DNA from 3 places in the Exiguobacterium sp. SH0S1 genome. Region 3 is predicted to be linked to each of the others. Evidence: riboswitches for the same ligand, from Rfam matches in the RefSeq annotation. Region 3 holds a riboswitch; each other region holds the start of a gene.
What was found. A riboswitch is a leader RNA that binds a small molecule or an ion and turns the genes downstream of it on or off. The one in region 3 is predicted to bind S-adenosylmethionine.
Positions count from the first base shown of each region.

Region 1: linked by a shared signal. The riboswitch ahead of mtnK (S-methyl-5-thioribose kinase) and the one ahead of EVJ20_RS10520 (Na+/H+ antiporter NhaC family protein) in region 3 are both predicted to bind S-adenosylmethionine.
Region 2: linked by a shared signal. The riboswitch ahead of EVJ20_RS03780 (MetQ/NlpA family ABC transporter substrate-binding protein) and the one ahead of EVJ20_RS10520 (Na+/H+ antiporter NhaC family protein) in region 3 are both predicted to bind S-adenosylmethionine.

Region 1 covers NZ_SJVC01000005.1:394-6,911, reverse strand. Annotated here, with positions in the region: gene EVJ20_RS11715 (TerC family protein) at 78-908, shown strand; gene EVJ20_RS11710 (cupin domain-containing protein) at 952-1,485, opposite strand; gene EVJ20_RS11705 (methylthioribulose 1-phosphate dehydratase) at 1,499-2,116, opposite strand; gene EVJ20_RS11700 (2-hydroxy-3-keto-5-methylthiopentenyl-1-phosphate phosphatase) at 2,113-2,763, opposite strand; gene EVJ20_RS11695 (2,3-diketo-5-methylthiopentyl-1-phosphate enolase) at 2,760-3,914, opposite strand; SAM riboswitch class I at 3,986-4,088, opposite strand; SAM riboswitch class I at 4,294-4,396, shown strand; gene mtnK (S-methyl-5-thioribose kinase) at 4,478-5,632, shown strand; gene mtnA (S-methyl-5-thioribose-1-phosphate isomerase) at 5,629-6,518, shown strand, end outside.
Region 2 covers NZ_SJVC01000001.1:740,192-746,709, reverse strand. Annotated here, with positions in the region: gene EVJ20_RS03790 (aminotransferase class I/II-fold pyridoxal phosphate-dependent enzyme) at 1-1,028, shown strand, start outside; gene EVJ20_RS03785 (iron-containing alcohol dehydrogenase) at 1,025-2,041, shown strand; SAM riboswitch class I at 2,083-2,186, shown strand; gene EVJ20_RS03780 (MetQ/NlpA family ABC transporter substrate-binding protein) at 2,264-3,085, shown strand; gene EVJ20_RS03775 (methionine ABC transporter ATP-binding protein) at 3,095-4,129, shown strand; gene EVJ20_RS03770 (methionine ABC transporter permease) at 4,101-4,763, shown strand; gene EVJ20_RS03765 (Spx/MgsR family RNA polymerase-binding regulatory protein) at 4,794-5,189, opposite strand; gene EVJ20_RS03760 (DUF302 domain-containing protein) at 5,364-5,747, shown strand; gene EVJ20_RS03755 (hypothetical protein) at 5,852-6,518, shown strand, end outside.
Region 3 covers NZ_SJVC01000003.1:276,187-282,704, reverse strand. Annotated here, with positions in the region: gene argS (arginine--tRNA ligase) at 12-1,694, opposite strand; T-box leader at 1,748-1,959, opposite strand; gene EVJ20_RS10525 (GGDEF domain-containing protein) at 2,116-3,795, shown strand; SAM riboswitch class I at 3,894-3,989, shown strand; gene EVJ20_RS10520 (Na+/H+ antiporter NhaC family protein) at 4,061-5,344, shown strand; gene EVJ20_RS10515 (TVP38/TMEM64 family protein) at 5,381-6,013, opposite strand; gene trhO (oxygen-dependent tRNA uridine(34) hydroxylase TrhO) at 6,237-6,518, shown strand, end outside.

The sequences.
Region 1 (6,518 bases), on a different contig from region 3:
GAATAAAATGTTCCTGTGAACTTAAAAATAGATCACTTTTAAATATGAAGGAACACAAACAAAAAGGGGATGTTTTAATGGATTGGCAGTTAATCCTGCAGTACGCCTGGATCATCGTCGTACTCGTCGGTCTTGAAGGGCTACTATCTGCAGACAACGCGCTCGTGTTGGCCGTCATGGTCAAGCACTTGCCGCGGACAGAACAGAAGAAAGCGCTATTCTACGGTTTATTAGGAGCGTTCGTCTTCCGCTTCATCGCATTATTCTTAATCTCGTTCTTAATCAACGTCTGGCAAGTCCAAGCACTCGGTGCCCTTTACTTGATCGGGATGAGCGCGCGACATCTATATATGACGTATAAGGCGCGCAAGATGGATCCAAGACAAGACCTCGCTGCCGAGGCGAAAGAAGAGACGGCAATTACCGAGAAGCCGGTCACGAAAAAAGAGTTTTGGTGGACGGTCGTAAAAGTCGAGTTCGCCGACATCGCTTTCGCGGTCGACTCGATCTTGGCAGCGGTCGCACTCGCAGTCAGCTTGCCGCCGCTCGGTCTTGGAGAGATCGGTGGAATCGACTCAGGTCAATTCTTCGTCGTCTTGACGGGTGGACTCATCGGGGTCATCTTGATGCGATTCGCGGCCCGCGTCTTCGTGAAGTTGCTGCATCAACGTCCGACACTGGAGACGGCCGCCTTCCTCATCGTCGGCTGGGTCGGTGTGAAGTTGACGGTACTCGTCCTCGAACACCCTGGCTTCAAGGAATTGATTGCCGGTACACCGTTCGCGTTCATGGGTCTTCCAGACGGTTTCGTCCACTCGTTAGGTTGGACACTGTTCTTCTGGTCGGTCATGGTTGGGATTGCTGTTTGGGGTTGGTTCTCTTCCAAACCGACAGCGGTCAAGCATTAAAAAAAATCCTGTCTTTCGCGTATGCGGAAGGCAGGATTTTTTGTTAGGCAGTCACGTCTTGCTTCTCGTAGATCGGCACCCAGCCTTCTGTTGTCACGAAGATGCGGACGGCGACGACTTGGCGGTCGTCTTGGAGCGTGAAGTAGTGGCGCGTGTTCACCGGGACCGAAATCAAATCGCCCGGATTGAGTTCGATGTTGAAGTAGCCACGTTCGGCGTCGTCGATGGCGAAGATGCCGTGCCCGCTGACGATGAAGCGGACCTCGTCGTCCGTATGATGGTGTTCCTTTTGGAAGTTGACAAGCAGTTCGTCCAAGTTCGGTGTCGCGTCAGACAGCGAGATGACGTCGGCCGTTTGATAGCCGCGGCGCTCCGACACGTCTTGAATCTCGTCACGGAACGTTGCGAGGATGGCTTGCTTGTCGTCGGCCGTCAGTTCGTAGTTTTCTTGAAGCGCGATCGGAAGTTTAGCGATGTCCCACTGCTCATACAGAATACCGCGCGATTCTAAAAATACGTTCACTTCAGATTGGTCGACGAGACGTTCTTCGGTTTGTTGGAAATAGACAGTTGCCATAGATAGTTCCTCCTTATGAATGGACGCCTAAGGCGCGTAGTTTTAACGTGTAGCTGAACAAAAATTCGTATGCTTCTAAATAACGTTTCGCCGCAGCCGGCGTCTCGCCCCAGACCGTGATGCCGTGATTACGGATGAGGACGGCACCGGCGCTTGAATGGACGTGAGGCGCGAAGGCGGCCGCGAGCGTCGGGATGTCGGCATGATTGTCGATGATTGGGACCCGGACGACCGCGTCCTCTTCCCAATACCCGAGTGCCTTGATGATCTCTTGCCCCGTGAAGACGACCTCACCGTTCACGGCATGGAGCTCGGAGATGACGTTGTTGTCGACCGTATGTACGTGGAGTGAACACGCCGCCGCGGTCTTGTTGAACACCTCGACGTGTAACAGCGTCTCAGCGGACGGTTTACCAGTTTGTTCGCCAAGTAACCTGCCGGCCGCGTCTACGAGGACGAAATCGTCCGCGGTCCGTTTTCGTTTATCGCGTCCGCTCGCCGTGACGAGGAAGGTCAGCGGGTCGTCGGAGACACGAATCGCCAAATTGCCACTCGTTCCGGGGAACCAGTCGCGCGCGGCGAGTTCGTCTTTAATGTCGGCGAGTTCAAGCCAACGTGCGGTCACGCTCATACGTGCACCTCCTTCATGTGATGGGTGATGTCGTCGAACGTCTCGAACGGGGCGTAGGCGATGCCTTCTGCTTCACAGAGCGTGATGAGTTGCCCACGGGCGTAGACGAAATCGGCCCGTTTGGCGATCTCGAAGTCGGTCACCGAGTCACCGATGACGATCAAGCGATCAACGGGATCGACGATCGTCCGGGCGATTGTCGGTTTGCAGCAACCACAATCATTCGTGCAATGCGCGTCACAGGCGTAGGGCCAGTCGACGCGTACCGTCTCGCCTGAGAAGTCGGCGACGTTACAGTAGATGTGGTCCGGCGCGACGTGGTCTTGCAAGATCGGGTGTACGAAAAAGTCCATGCCGCCGCTGACGACGTCGAACTTCCAGCCATGTTCTCGGATCTCTTCCAAAAATGCTGGGAAACCTGGGCGCAAGGTGATGCGGTCCAGCAAGTAGTCACGGTACGCCGAAGCGTCAGCGCTCGGCAACAGCTGGAACATCTGCCCGACCCCGGAGCGGATCGAGATGTCTTGAGCGAGCACATCGTCTTTGAGCGCGTGCCATTCGGGCGGTGCGAACGCCCGCATCAAAGCGATGATGTTGTCCTCGGCCGTGATCGTCCCATCGAAGTCACACAAGATGTGAATCGTCATTGTTTTGACCACGCCTTTAACGCGGCCTCGAGCTCGTTCGTCTGGCTCGCCACGCCCAATACTTGCTCAATCGCTTGTCGGAACGCCCGGGCCCCGGCGGCCGCGCCGTCTGGGTGACCGTGGATGCCGCCGCCGGCGTTGATGACGACGTCTGTGCCGAAATCACGGATGATGTCCGGGACGAGCCCCGGATGGATACCGGCCGATGGGACCGGTAGAATCGGTTTCGTCCAGTGCGGCCGAGCACTGCCATCCCGAATCGTGAACGCCTCATCAGACGGTGTCGCAAGTGAACCGTATGGGGACGGGAACAGCGTCAAGTCGGCCCCCGCGAGGCGGATCAATTTTCCGAGCAAGAGCGAGTGGCTGATCGAGCCGGTCAAGGCCCCGGCGAACGCGGGGTGCGCCAAAATCGGGACGTTAATTGTTGGATCGCTCGCGAGTTCGCGGAGTGTGTCGAGCCCGTATGTATAGACGTTGAACAACAGTGCCGTCGCGCCCGCCTCGATCAAGCGGAGCGCTTGGTCACGCAGCCCGAACACCGGACCGCTGAGCGTGATGGCATAGAGCGAACGTTTCCCGGTCGTTTCGAACTGTTCTTGGATGACGGCCGCCCCGATTTTAGCTCGTTCAAGCGACGGAGTGAGCGGGTTGTCGTATAGGATTTCATCATCTTTGACGATGTCGATGCCGCCGGCGAGCTGGTCTCGAAGTTGCTGTTCTAAGAAGCGTAAATCACGGCCGATGATCCCTTTAAAGATGCTCATGACGAGCGGGCGATCATGTACGTCGAGCAACTCACGAACGCCTTGAACACCGAACTTTGCTCCGGGGAATTCAGATGCAAGCGTTTCGGGTAACGTTAAGTCGATCAAGCGTACCGAGTCATCGAGCGATAATTTCCCGAACGTCGTCGTCAAGATGGATGAGAAGTCGGGCGTGACGTTATGGAGCGGATAACGGATTGTGAAGCGGCTCGTTGTTTCCGTATGCGTCGTTGAGACGACCTCGCCCCGATACGCCTTTAATTGTTCTTGCTCTAGGTGAGGCAGTTCCGTCCACGTGCCGACGGTCAGTTCGAGGGCGATTTTCTCGGCGACAGTCGCGACGCGGTCCGTCCGGCTGATTTCATATGTGGCAGTAATACTCATGTTCGTTCCTCCTTCCGGTCAAACAAAAAATGACCCCATGCCGAGGCAAGAGGTCATCATAAAAAAATGAACTCTTATCTCTCAGCTTACGCTGCAAGAATTAGCACCGTGCCCAATCGGGTCGGTTGCTGCGACATCATCGGGCTTGTCCCCTCCGTCTGCTCTTGATAAGAATGTATTTTGAAGTTGTGAAATTTAATTGAATTTTGTCACACAATATCCGGTTCGTCAATTCCTTTTTTTGAGAAAAAAAGTTTGAGTTCGTTGTTACCATATATGCATAAAAAAAGTGACCGTTGCTCCAGCAAATTGCCGTTGACAAAGGTGGGGTCGAGTCCGTAATATTCATCACAACAAGTTCACACAATCGAATACGACACTCTTATCGCGAGTTGGCAGAGGGAATTGGCCCGATGATGCCGCAGCAACCGACCAGTAGGCACGGTGCTACATCCACCAGACATACGTCTGACAGATGAGAGGAACAACCGTTACGGCTGTGCCTCTTTCTCGCGGAGAAAGGGGCTTTTTTTGTGGGGAATATACCGAAAGGGGAAACAGACATGGCTTATCAACCATTTACAGAACAGACAGTCGTCGAGCACGTCAGAACGTTAGGGTTACTCGAAGATGGGGGCATCGCGCATTGCGAGGAGATCGGGGACGGCAACTTGAACCTCGTCTTCCGCATCCGTCAAGGCGAAACGAGCCTCATCGTCAAGCAGGCGCTACCGTATGCGAAAGTCGTCGGCGAGAGTTGGCCGCTCACACTTGAACGGGCGTGGATCGAGCAGCTCGCGTTGCGCGAATTCGCCAGCGTCGTCCCGCGTTTCGTCCCGGTCGTTCTCGGCAGTGACCGAACGCTCGCCTACACGATTTTAGAAGACTTGTCTGACTTTGATATCGTCCGGACGGGCTATTTGGAAGGGAAAACGTATCCTGAACTTGCCCGTCACATCGGTGAGTTTTTAGGACAGACGTTGTTTGAGACGTCCGACTATGCGGCCGGCCCGATTGAGAAGAAGCGGAAAGAACGGGATTATTACAACCCGGAACTATGCGATATCACTGAAAAACTGATCTTCACCGATCCGTACAAAGATGCCGAATCGAACAACATCGAAACCGCGCTCCGTCAGGACGTCGAAGCGCTTTGGCGTGACCAGAAATTGAAAGTGGAGGTCACGAAACTGAAAGTCGGTTTCGTCACGAAACACGACGCGCTCTTGCACGGGGACTTACATACAGGCAGCATCTTCGCGACGCAACAAGAGACGAAAGTCATCGATTCGGAGTTCGCTTTTTATGGACCGTTCGGCTTTGACATCGGGCAAATTGTCGCCCATTTGACGCTATCGACGTTCCATGACCCACTCAAACGGTTCGAGCGGTTCACCGACGTATTGACGGTATGGGAGACGTTTGAGAAGACGTTCCGGACGAAGTTTGAGACGGCGGTCGAACCGTTCAACACGGACGGGTTCGTCGATGAACTACTTCAAACCATCTTTAGCGACACGATTGGCTATGCCGGATGCGAACTGATTCGCCGCACCATCGGCCTCGCCGGAGTCAATGACCTCGAGACGTTACCGGAAACGGTCCGGCTCGAGCGGAAACGGGAAGCGCTCACGCTCGGCACGACGCTCATTAAACAGCGCCACGATATCCGTTCGATCGATGAATTAGTGACGCTGTTAGCGGGGGTACGCGTATGACAGTCCAAAACATTCGCTTCGAACCGTCCCGGGACGAGCTCGTCATTTTAGACCAAACGTTACTGCCCCATGAGGAGCGGTACGTGACGATCGCGACGCTCGAACAGGCGGAGCACGCCATCGAGACGTTACAAGTCCGAGGCGCGCCGGCCATCGCCTATTTCGGCGCATTCGTGCTCGCGAAAGAAGCGGTCCGGCTTCAAGATGACCCGGACTTCACACGCCGGCTCGACCTCGTCGGCCGTCGGTTGATCGCGACGCGACCGACGGCGGTCAATCTTCAAAACGTGATCGAGTCGCTTCTCGGATTCAACGTCGGAGACGACTTTGAAAGAATCGCGACTGACATCAAACATCGGGCCATCGCGCTGTTCGAGCGAGACGTCGACACGTATCGGGCCATCGGGGAGCATGCGCTCACGGTGCTGCCAGCAGGGGGGAACGTCTTAACGATCTGTAACGCCGGGGCGATCGCGACGTCGCGTTACGGGACTGCGCTCGCTCCGTTTTACGTCGGGAAAGAGCGAGGTATCGCGTTTAACGTCTTCGCTTGTGAGACGCGGCCGCTCCTCCAAGGGGCACGCCTGACCGTCTGGGAACTCGACCAGGCCGACATCGACGTCACGCTCATCACCGACAATATGGCCGCTTGGACGATTCAGGCGAAAGGGGTCGACGCCATCATCGTCGGCGCTGACCGCATCACACGGACGGGTCACGTCGCCAATAAGATTGGCACGCTTCAGCTCGCCGTCCTGGCTAAACATTACGGGATCCCGTTTTACGTCGCGGCCCCGCATTCGACGTTCGATTTGACGGCGGACGATGTGATTCAAATCGAGGAGCGGAGCGCGCTAGAAGTGACCCATATCGGCGGACAACCTAC
Region 2 (6,518 bases), on a different contig from region 3:
TCTGCGAGGCGCTGCAGACGGCCCTGCTCGACCCGGCGACGCACCAATACGGACCGTTCCGGGGACAGACGCGCCTGAAGCAAGCGGTCGCGACGTTCTACCAGACCGAATACGGCGTCGCGCTCGATGCCGAGACCGAAGTGGCCATCTTGATCGGCAGCAAGTCGGGACTCATCACGCTCCCGCAATGTGTGCTCGAGCCAGGTGACGGCATGTTGCTACCGAACCCGGGCTATCCGGACTACATCTCGGGGGCACGTCTCGCCGGAGCGGTCGTCCACGACCTCGTCCTCCGGGAAGAGAACGGCTATCTTCCTGATTACGAGACGCTCGATCCGCAGGGGGCGCGACTCATGTATTTGAACTACCCGAGCAATCCGACCGGCGCCGTCGCGTCGCCCGCGTTCTTTGACGACACGGTCCGGTTCGCGAATAAGCATGACCTCATGGTCGTCCACGACTTCGCCTACGGCAGCATCGGTTTCGACGGTCACGTCCCGCCGAGCTTCCTGCAGGCGCCTGGAGCGAAAGACATCGGCATCGAGGTGTATACGATGTCGAAGGCGTTCAACATGTCCGGCTGGCGGGTCGCTTTCGCCGTCGGCAACCGCGACATCATCGAGGCGATCAACACGTATCAAGACCACGTCCATGTGAGCGTGTTCTCGGCCATCCAAGAGGCGGCCATCGCCGCGCTCGAGTCGCCACGTTCGCTCCGGGACGACTTGTCACGGTTGTATGAGGCCCGCCGCGACCGGCTCGTCGACGGGTTACGTCAGGCCGGATGGGACATCACGGCCCCGAGTGGCTCGTTCTTCGTCTGGGCGAAAGTGCCGGACGGGGACGCAAAATCGTTCTCGTATAAGCTGCTCCACGAGGCAGGGGTCGCCGTGACGCCGGGCTATTTCTTCGGCTCAGAAGGCGAGCGGTACGTCCGGTTCGGGCTCGTCTCCGCCGAGCCGAAGATCGACGAGGCCGTCGAGCGGATCGAGAAACTGTTCGCGACGTATGAAGAGGTCCGGGCATGATCCGCCAAGCCGTGCTCGAGTACGACCATGCGGATGACGCGCTCGAGCGGCTCGATGAATTGATCGCTGGCCGTCGTGCTCACGTGCTGCGCGGGCAGAACGGTTTTGACGTCGTCAAGCGTGTCCTGCCAGCGATCACTGCCTATCCGACATCGCTGTTCCGTGGCGAATGCACGGACGCCGAGGTCGAACGGCTCCGTTTGAAGGATGTGGACGTCCTCCTTGCCGTCGGTGGGGGCAAGCTCGTCGACACGGCGAAACTCGTCGCTTACCGGCAAGGTGTCCCGCTGATCGTCATCCCGACGCTCGCCTCGAACTGTGCCGCCTTCACGCCGCTCAGCGTCATCTATGACGAGCAGGGAGCCTATGACCGCTACGACGTGTTCCGCGTCGTCATCGAGCGGGTCATCGTCGACGCAAGGGTCGTGACCGACTCGCCGTACGACTACTTCCGGGCCGGCGTCATCGACACGGTCGCCAAGTTTTACGAGGCCCGCTATTTGAGCGGCGACAGTTCGCCTGATGCCGGCGTCAATACCGGTCTCGCCTTGGCCAAGCAATGCGGCCGGCTCGTCGAACTCGACTTGAGTGAGTCCAGTTTCACCGCGTATGGGCCAGAGACCCGGTTCGCGGTCGATCACACCCTTGCCGTCGGCGGTGCCGTCGGTGGTTTCGGGGACGCCGGGACACGCGTAGCCGTCGCCCACGCCGTTCACAACGCGCTCAGCCGCTTCGAGTCGACCCACCCGTTCTTACATGGCGACAAGGTCGGATTCGGACTCCTTGTCCAAGAACGGTTGCGTGGCTCGTCTGACGCCCCATATTTAGAGGCGTGGCTCGCCAGGATCGGCGCGCCGACGTCACTTGAGACGCTCGGACTCGTTCCGGCCGACATCCCGCAACTGGTCGACGCGGTCCGGGCCGAGACCGAATTGCAACGTTCACCCGTCCCGCTCGATATTGACTATTTGAAAATAATTTTTGAAAATTTAGTATTTTCTGTTTACAAATAAAATAATTAAAAGTAAGATGATAACAATTAAATAAGACCGATAGCTTATCAAGAGTGGTGGAGGGACTGGCCCTATGAAACCCGGCAACCAGATCGTAATGATCATGGTGCTAATTCCAACAGACGAAACGTCTGGGAGATGAGCGTGTCCGACTGTCTTTGACTTGTCGTGCCCGCCACTCTTTATGAGTAGCGGGCTTTTATTTTGGAGGAGGAATCATTCATGAACATCAAACAGAAAACAGTACTCGCAGGAACATCTCTACTCGCGGCCATCGCCTTGTCGGCGTGCGGCCAATCGGACGCGAGCGAATCGCTCAGCACAGAATCCCTCACGATCGGCGTGACAGGCGGACCGCACCAGCAGATCGCCGAGAAAGTAAAAGAACTCGCGGCCGAGGATGGCCTCGAGCTCGACATCAAGGTGTTCAACGACTACAACACGCCGAACACCGCACTCGACGAAGGCAGTCTCGACGTGAACAGTTACCAGACGCTGTCGTTCCTCGAGCTGCAGAAGGCGGACAAAGGCTATAAGATTGACGACGTGTTCAAGACGGTCGCTTTCCCGATGGGGCTCTATTCGGACAAGCTGACGGACATCAAGGAGTTGAAGGAGGGCGATAAAGTCGCCGTCCCGAACGACCCGGCGAACGAACTTCGGGCGCTGCGCCTGTATGAGACGGCCGGACTCATCACCTTGAAAGAAGGATTGACGGACAAGGCGACGAAACGTGACATCGCTGAGAACCCGCTCAACCTCGAATTCATCGAGCTCGAGGCGTCACAGCTCCCGACCCAGCTCCCGGAAGTCGCGCTCGCGGCCATCAACACGAACTTCGCGATGGGTGCCGGCCTATCGATCAATGAGGACGCCTTGTTCCATGAAGACACGGTCGACAACCCGTACCCGAACTACGTCGTCGTCCGTACCGACAACAAAGACGATGAAGTCGTCGAGACACTCAAATCTTACTACCACTCGGACGAGGTCCGGACGTTCATCGAAGAGACGTTCGACGGCTCGATCGTCCCGGCGTTTTAAGGAGGCACTATGATCGCACTCAAACAGATCTCAAAAACGTTCACGGTAAACAAAGGGACCGTCACGGCACTCGACGATGTCTCGCTGACGATTGAAAAGGGCGAAATCTTCGGCATCATCGGTCGGAGCGGCGCTGGCAAGAGCACGCTCATCCGCATGATCAATCTGCTCGAACGGCCGACGTCAGGTCAAGTCGAGATCGAGGGACAAGACATCACGACGCTCGACAAAAAAGGGTTATCAAAGCTCCGTCACCGCATCGGGATGATCTTCCAGCACTATAACCTGCTGAAGACGGCGACCGTCGAAGACAACGTCGCCATCCCGCTCCGCCTAGAAGGACTCGATAAACGCTCGATCAGCGAGCGGGTCGACAAGTATCTCGATATCGTCGGACTGACCGATCACCGTAAACATTACCCGGAGCAACTCTCCGGCGGCCAGAAACAGCGCGTCGCCATCGCTCGGGCCTTGGCGCACGAGCCGGACATCCTGCTCAGTGACGAGGCGACGAGCGCGCTCGACCCGGAGACGACCGAGTCGATCCTCGATCTGTTGCTCGAGATCAACCGCGAGCTCGGGCTGACGATCTTCTTGATCACCCATGAGATGGAAGTCATCGAGCGCATCTGTGACCGGGTCGCCGTCATCGACGCCGGCAAGATCGTCGAGGAAGGGGACGTCCTCGACGTCTTCTCGGACCCGCAACATCCGACGACGCGCCGCTTCTTGAAAGCGAACCTCGACGTCCCGAAAGAAGTCGTCGACGTGTTGAGCTCGCACGGGACGCTCGTCAACTTGTCGTTCATCGGTCACCAGACCGAACAGGCCGTCCTCGCCGAGTTGACGAAACGGTTCGGCCTGCTGCCGAACATCATCGGGGGCGGGATCAAAAAGCTGAAAGGCGGTCTCGTCGGCAACTTGCTCGTCCATCTCGACGGGGACCAGGCACAGACCGACCAAGCCGTCCGCTACCTTGAAGCGAGCGGCGTCAAAGTGAAGGAGGTGACGAACCATGCTGCAGTTTTGGGAAAATTGGGGTGACTTGATTTGGACGGGCACGATCCAGACGCTGACGATGACCGGCATCGCGCTCGTCATCTCGACACTGATCGGCTTGCCGCTCGGGACGCTCCTCGTCTTGACGCGGCCGAATGGACGGCTCGCGAACCGTTACTTTTACGGGGCATTGTCGAGCGTGATCAACGTCGTCCGCTCGATCCCGTTCATCATTCTGCTATTCTTCATCTTGCCGTTCACCCGTTTCATCATGGGGACGACGATCGGCGTCCAAGGCGTGCTGTTGCCGCTCATCGTCTTCACGGCGCCATACATCGCCCGTTTGATGGAGTCGGCACTGCTCGAAGTCGATCGCGGCGTCGTCGAGGCGTACGAGGCGATGGGCATCTCGACGCGTAAGATCATCTGGTACGTATTGATCCGTGAGGCGCGGTCGTCGATCGTGCTCGGTCTGACGATCGCGACGATCGGTCTGATCGGTGCGACGGCGATGGCGGGTCTCGTCGGTGCGGGTGGACTCGGCGATATCGCCTATCAGTACGGGCATCTCCGGTTCGAGCCGGAAGTCATGTACGTGACGATCTTCGTCTTGATCCTGCTCGTGCAGTCGATCCAATCATTCGGCAACCGCTTGGCGGCCCGTCTAAAGAAAGCCTGACAAAAGAGCGTCGCAAAATTTGCGGCGCTCTTACTGTTTGTCTAATAGTCGTTTCAAGTCGGCGATCCGGTTATGCCGCGGGATGAACGTCCGGATCTCTTTCTCGCTGAACCCGATCTGGATCCGGTTGTCATCGACGACGATCGGACTCTTCAAGATCTGCGGATGCGTCGCGACAAAACTGTACAGTTCGCGGAGCGACATCTCGTCGAGCTGGTCGGCCGCTTGTTTGTAGACACTTTTTTGGACAGACAAGAGATCGGTCGTCCCGTTTTCGGTGAGCCGGAGCATCTCCTTGAACTCGGTGAACGACATTCCTTGGTCGGTCAATTTCTTCTCGATGAACGGGATATTCTGTTCGCGTAACCAATCGAGCGTCTTGCGGGAAGAACTGCAGCTTGTATGCGTGAATACGGTGACCGTCACGACAACCACTTCTCCTTTTCCTAAGGTTGGATTACTTTATTGTCTCTCGATTATACGGGTTCGGCGTAGAATATGTTTCAAATCACATATACTTTTTTCGAAATCGTCGGAACGATTCGTTTCAAGCGAGTTCGGGTACATGACGAGAGAGACAACAAACAAGGAGGGGCTTACATGTTTGATTATACGGTGAAGACGGATCAGTCGGTCGAAGCAGTGGTCGAAAAGTTGAAAGCGACGCTCAAGGACGAATCGTTCGGCGTGCTGTGGGATTTCGACTTGAGTGATACGCTCAAAGAGAAAGGTGAAGCCATCGACGGGGACTATCGTATCCTCGAAGTGTGCAACCCGAAAGAGGCCAAGAAAGTCATCACGGCGCACCGTGAGGGCGGCTACTTCCTGCCGTGCAAGCTCGCCGTCTTCACGAAAGACGGGGCGACCCACGTCGGCATGCCGAAACCGACGAAACTGATCGAATTGATCGAGGACGAGTCGCTCCAGTCCATCGCACTGGATGTCGAGACGAGACTGACACGCGCCATCGATAACAGCATCTAATCGATTCATCGCACCCGTCCAATTTCATGGGCGGGTTTTTCATACCCTCTCCAAAGTAATATAATGGTAAAATTGGAGATAATAAAATTCAAGGGGCGGATAATTTGAAAAAGTTAGTCGGTTTACTTGTAATATCCACGAGCTTGTTGGCCGGGTGTGGTGAAGAGAAACAAGACGTCGTGAAATTGTCGTATGTCGACGCCCATTGGACCGTCAGCAAATACTCACTAGAACAACCAGTGGTGCTCGAATCGGCCGGTGAGACGCTCGCGGCCTGCACTGGGGACTTGACGACCGAGTTGAAGGGTGACCTGACTGTGTTCGATACGGTCGTGGCGAGCCGCCATCCGATGACGGACACGGGTTGGGAATATGGATTTAAAGCCGTGACATACATACAAGGGGACGAAAATTATGCGATGTGTCGGGATATGGCCTCACCACATTATTCAGTGGAAATGGTCGATGCATTCCCGGAGTTCGTCGATTTGACTGCGGGTCATTCGATTCGGCACTATCCGTCTGTCCGTCCAGCAGACGAAGCCGCTCGCCTCGCCGTGCAAAATGCTGATGAATTGACAGAGGCCGGGAATGAAATCGAGCCGTTTCCCGATACGGTCATGGCGTTTTCTCCTGCGATCCACGGAGAGATCGAATTGACCGTCGGGGATCGGCCGAGCCAATTCCCTTTGTTCGCGTTCGAACCGATGATGGCGGATGTGGAAGATGTCAAATTAGCCATTGGCTATGATTCGCGTGACGCCAAACCAT
Region 3 (6,518 bases):
TTTTGTCGTATTTACATTTCTTCTGGAGCTTGGACACCGATTAAACGGAGTCCTTCCGTCAAGACGATCGTCACGGCTTTGACGAGCGCGAGACGCGATTGTTTGCCCGCATCTTCTTCAAGCACACGGACGTGGCCGTAATACTTGTTGAACGATTGCGCCAAGTCGAGGACATAACGGCTGATGATCGACGGCTCACGGCGCTCATGGGCACGCGTGATGACGTGTGGGAACGCGTTGAGCATCGTCACGACGCCCCACGTGTGGTCGTCGTCCGCACCTGCGAACGTCGCACCGTCGTAGTTGCCTTTACGGAGGAGCGAGTTCGCCCGTGCGTTCGTGTACTGCACGTAAGGTCCCGTCTCCCCTTCGAACTTGAGCATGCTGTCGAGGTCGAACTCGATGTTGTTGATGCGCTCATTCTTCAAATCGTGGAAGATGACGGCGCCGACGCCGACCATACGAGCCACGTTCTCTGCGTTTGGAAGCTCAGGGTTCTTCTGTTCGATGTTCGCTTGCGCTTTCTCGATCGCTTCTTTCAATACTTCTTCAAGTAGGACGATGCGGCCTTTACGTGTCGACATCTTCTTCCCTTCTTGCAAGATCAAGCCGAACGGTACGTGGTGCATGCCGTCGACGAAGTCGTAACCGAGCTTGCGGAGTACCGAGAACAACTGTTTGAAGTGGAGCGCCTGCTCGCCACCGACGACGTAGTTCGCTTGGACGAAGTTGTACGTCTCATGACGATAGACGGCCGCAGCCAAATCACGTGTCGCGTAAAGCGTCGCGCCGTCTTTCTTTGTGATCAGGCAAGGTGGCAAGTTCTCGTCTTCAAGCGAGACGACCATCGCCCCTTCACTCTCGACGAGCAGGTTCTTCTCTTCGAGCATGGCGACGATCCGGTCCATCTTGTCGTTGTAGAACGCTTCACCGTGGAAGCTGTCAAACTCGACACCGAGGAGATCGTATACTTTTTGGAACTCTTTGAGCGACTCGTCACGGAACCACGTCCACAGTTCGGTCGCTTCAACGTTACCGTCCTCGAGCTTTTTGAACCAAGCACGGCCCTCGTCTTCAAGCTCAGGTTGGGTTTTCGCTTCTTCATGGAAGTGAACGTATAGCTTTAAGAGCTCAGCGATCGGATTTGCCCGGACCGCTTCTTCATCGCCCCACTTCTTATAAGCGACCATGAGTTTCCCGAATTGTGTACCCCAGTCACCGAGATGGTTGACACCGACGACGTTATAGCCGTTTTTGCGAGCGATCTGGTTGATGGCGTTACCGATGACCGTCGAGCGCAAGTGCCCCATCGAGAACGGTTTGGCGATGTTCGGTGATGAGAAGTCCGTGACAATCGTCTCGTTGCGTGTTGCATGCGTCGCGTAATCCGCTTGCTCGTCGAGAACCACGTTAATGATTTCCTGCGAGACGACGCCACGGCTCAAGAAGACGTTCACGTATGGACCGGCCGCTTCAACTTTTGTGAACAGTTCGTCGTTCAATTCACCGGCGATGTCAGTCGCAATCATGACCGGCGCTTTCCGGTACGCCTTGGCGAGTTGGAAGCATGGGAACGCGAGATCCCCGTGTGCCTCATGTTTTGGTTTTTCAATCAATGCCTCAATCTGGTCGAGCGTGAGTTCGTCACCGATGACACGTGACAGAGCCTCCGCATACTTGCGTTCATAACTCATGTAAATTTCCTCCTTCAAATCTAGTCATAAAAAAAACGCCCTTTGCACAGATGCAAAGAGACGGGTTGGCCCGCGGTACCACTCTTCTTGCCTGTTTTACACAGACCACTTTAACGGTGATAACGGGGGGCCCCCGGCTACGCCTACTCGCTTCGGATAGCATCTCAAAAGTGCGTTTCGCGATGTTTGTCAGCCTAGGCTCTCACCAATCCCTAGGTCGCTTTGTTGACTAAACGATCGTTACTCTCTTTTTCATCGACTTTCGTCTATGTGGTTGAAAAGCAACTTCATTATAGAGGATATTTGATGTAGACTCAATGCTAGAATTCAGCCATTATGATGAATAGGCAGGACTTGGGCGCAACCGTGCCGAATCTCCTACCATACATATGAGAAGACTTTTCCCACACAGGAGGGAACTATGAATCATTTTCGCAAAATGTCCGTCCTCGGTTGGAGCATTTGGAGTTTGATCGTTTTACTGACCATCACCTTGTTTACAACCGGTGTTCTTGATATTCCGGCGATCGAGCCGCTTCCGTTCATCTTGATCGCGCTGCTCGTCGTCATTTTCCAAATGGACTCGATTGAACGAAAAGGCATTTATTTCACGTTTTCAGAAAGTATCGTCCTCATCATCTTTTTATTCTTTGATTTTGAGACGGCGCTCCTCGTCAACCAAATCGGACTTCTCGTCTTTCAGTTCGCCAACCTAAAACCGCGCGTCGCGCTCCGCCGCTTTCGGTTCACTTATCCTTGGAACGCGATCACGTCATTTTTAGAAATCGCCATCCCGGCAAGTGTTTACTTGGCCCTCGGAGGTGAAACTGGTCTTGGCTTCTATTCGCAGGATTCGTTCGTTCCGCTCGTCGGTCTGATCATTGCCATAATTTTGAACACGGTCGTCCAGAAGTATCAAGTCGGCTGGTGGTTCCGCGTCGATATCCCGGTCCGTGATTTTTTGAGCATCGCGTTTTACACGTACATCGTCAGTTTGGTCTTCATCTTCGCCGCGTCGTTCTTCCGTGAGACGAACTTGCTCGTCGTCAGCAGCATCGCGGCCGCCCTCACGTTCTTTATTAAGCGGTTGATGATTCAAAAAGGGCGCCAAGACGCGTTCAAGTCATTGATCGAACAGTACGATGAAGCGAAAGAGGCCGTCTCCCTATCTCAAAGCGAGGCCCAGGCGATTGAAGTGTTCTTGAGTCAATGTGAGCGCCTCAACCAATATGATAAAGGGTTTGTCGAGTTCGTCCTGTTCGACCGAACGCTCTATTTCGATTTGTTGACGCGACAGCCGATCGACCGTCCACTCGTCTTCGACTTGATGGAAGCGCGCCATCCACACGCCAAGTCTGTCGATTATGAGATGCGCTTCGAATGGGACGCAGCGTTGTCAGATGCGTTTCATGACGATTACCACAGCTTCATCTCAGTCCAGTCAGAAGAGATTGACGGGATTCGCACACGTATCGTCATGATTGGTGAACACGTCTATGGCTATCCCCCCATCATTCAAAACGAGATGGTAAAACTGTTGAAATCGTTCAACCGAACGATCAGCCGATGCCACGAGCGCGACCGCCTATACACGGAAAGCCGCACCGATAGCTTGACGCTGCTCGCCAATGCGCGCGCGTTCTACGAGTATGGGATTCAACAAATCTCGGACGGCTCGATGTACCCGATCTCGGTCGCGATGCTCGACATCGACTTCTTTAAAAAAATCAATGACACGCACGGTCACCAAGTCGGAGACAGCGTGCTCCAAGAGTTCGGGCGGCGAATCCGGCAAATGCTCCGGACCGATGACTTTGCGGCCCGTTACGGGGGCGAGGAGTTCATCTTGCTGCTCAATCATTGCGACGTCGACCAAGCCGTCGATATCGCCGAACGGATTCGGCAGAAAATTGAAGATAAGCCGTTCCGTGTCGATGGGGTCGATATTCCCGTGACCGCCTCGATCGGTGTCGATACGATTCAAGCGTTCGGCGACAAACGGCTTGACGATACGATCCGTAACGCTGACCGGGCCCTTTACGTCGGCGGCAAGTACGCCGGTCGTAACCGCGTCGCCCATTACAACTTTTTGACGACATGACTTCCCCCCGCGTCCACTGGCGCAGGGGGATTTCTGTTGACAACCCGATTTGAAACAGGTACGTTAGGAAACGTGTCTAACAACTACATCATGACGACTTTTTATCAAGAGAGACGGAGGGACTGGCCCTTAGATGTCTCGGCAGCGGGTAACCTGTGCCAAATCCAGCGAGCGTTCTGCTCGAAAGATGAAAAGGGTGTCTCTTACAGAGAGAGCCTTTTTCGGAAGGCTCTTTTTTTCTATTCTTTGAAATGAGGTGAATCGATTGGAACAACCAACAGCTAACAAATGGGCGCTCTTGCCCTTGCTCGTCTTCCTCGTCTTCTTCATCGGGGCGGGTATTTATTATGGCGACTTTTACAAGTTCCCGGTGCTGATCGCGGCGTTGATCGCTTTAATTGTCGCTGCGATGATGACGAAAGGAAGCGTCACTCAGACCGTTGAGCGCATCGCCCAAGGTGCCGGTAATCCAGGCATCTTGATCATGATATTCATCTTCCTGCTCGCCGGTGCGTTCTCGAGCGTCGCCGGTGCAATCGGTGCGATTGACGCGACGGTCAATGCGGCCTTGACGTTCCTGCCACCGTCACTCTTACTGAGCGGACTGTTCGTCATCGCCGCTTTCATCTCGATGGCGATGGGCACATCGACCGGTACGATTGCCGCGCTCGCCCCGATCGCGCTCGGCATCCATCAAGAGAGCGGGGTCAATATCGCGATCGCGGCCGCGGCCGTTGTCGGCGGGGCCATGTTCGGAGACAATTTGTCGTTCATCTCGGATACGACAATCGCCGCCGTCCGGACACAACGGACGAACATGCGCGACAAGTTCCGGACCAACTTTTGGATCGTGCTCCCGGCCGCAATCATCACGACCGTCCTGTTAGCCGTTCTCTCAAGCGGAGAGTCGACGATTGAAGTGGCCGCGTTCGAATGGTACAAGTTGATTCCGTATCTCGCCGTCATCGTCCTCGCCTTGACCGGACTGAACGTCATCCTCGTTTTGCTCGGCGGCATCGCGCTCGCTGGCATCATCGGGCTGATTGACGGAAGCTTGGCCGTCACGTCTTACGTCACGGCGATGGCCGACGGCATGATGGGCATGGCCGAGATCTCGCTCTTGACATTATTCATGGGCGGACTCGTCGGACTCATCTCGCATAACGGTGGACTCACCTATTTACGAGACGCACTCACGTCACGGATTCAACGCCGGGCTGGTGCGGAATGGAGCATCGCCGGGCTCGTCAGTGCGACGAACGTCGCGACGGCGAACAATACGATCTCGATTCTCGTAGCAGGCCCGCTTGCCGCGAATATCGCCGATACGTATGACATCGAACGGAAAAAGTCAGCGAGCGTACTCGACATCTTCTCGTGCGGGGTACAAGGACTTCTGCCTTACGGGGCGCAGCTCCTCATCGCCGCCGAGTTGACGAACACGGCGTCCCCCGCCCTCGTCCCGTATATGTTCTATCCGTTCCTCCTGTTCATTTGCGGAGGCTTGGCGATCGTCTTCAACTTCCCACGTTTCAAAAAAACCAACTAAGCAAAAATCCTCGAAGGCGGTCGCCTTCGAGGATTTTTATGTTCTCGCTTCACGTTTACGTTTGAGCTCTTCGTTCCGTTTTTTGAAAGCGCGCCGTTTGAGAAGTTCTTCGAGACCCCGGCTGATCGCCCACAATACGAGCAAGAGCAAACCGAGCATCGACAAGCGGAACGGGCTTTGGATGAACTCTTGCCACTGATCACCGATGACCGAGAAGATGACGACGACGAGCAGTTTCCCGAATCCGGCCGCCAATACGAACGTCCGGAGCGGCATTTGAATCAAGGCGAGTAAGTACGTGATCAAACTGACCGGGATGAACGGCAACGAATATAAGAATCCGAGCGAGATTGGACTCATATGGTTGATGCGATCGAGCCAATAGACACCCTGTTTATGTTTTTCGAGCCAACGCGTCATCGGTTTGCGGAACACGTATCGGACGGCGGCGAACACGAGGAGCGTCCCTGCCAAACTGCCGATCCATGACAAGAGCACACCGAGCCAGAAGCCATACGTGGCCGCGTTCGCCGAGATGATCAAGACGAGCGGGAGGAACGGGAAAATCGCTTCTAGGAACGGGGCCCCAAGTCCAGCCCAAGGACCTCCCGGCAGTCCTTGGAGCCATTCGATGATGTTCAATATATATTGTTGGAGTGATGTGAGCATTTCAGTTTCCACCTTCGGCTTTCGTTACTACCTTTTACCCGAATTCGTTCAAGAGGACGCATCCCCCTGCCCTCCTCAAAAAAAAATAAAAAGTATTTGCGAAATTTCACTGTGATATCTATCATATAATAATGGACTTGTGGTTGCAGGCAAGTTCATTCGTCGAACGACACAACCCAACGTTCGTTTTCCTGCAAAAAACTGAACACAGGGGAGCAATAACATGGAAACAAAACCAATGCGGGTCTTACTGTACTATAAGTACGTCAACATCGAGGACCCAGAAACACTGACACAACAACACCTCAAGTATTGTAAGGACCTCGGGATCAAAGGACGTATCTTGATTTCTTCCGAAGGAATCAACGGGACGTGCTCGGGCACTTGGGAACAAACCGAACAGTACATGAACGACTTGAAAGCCGATCCATACTTCAGCGACATCGAGTTCAAAATCGATGAAGTCGAAGAGCATGCTTTCAAGAAAATCTTTGTCCGTCACAAA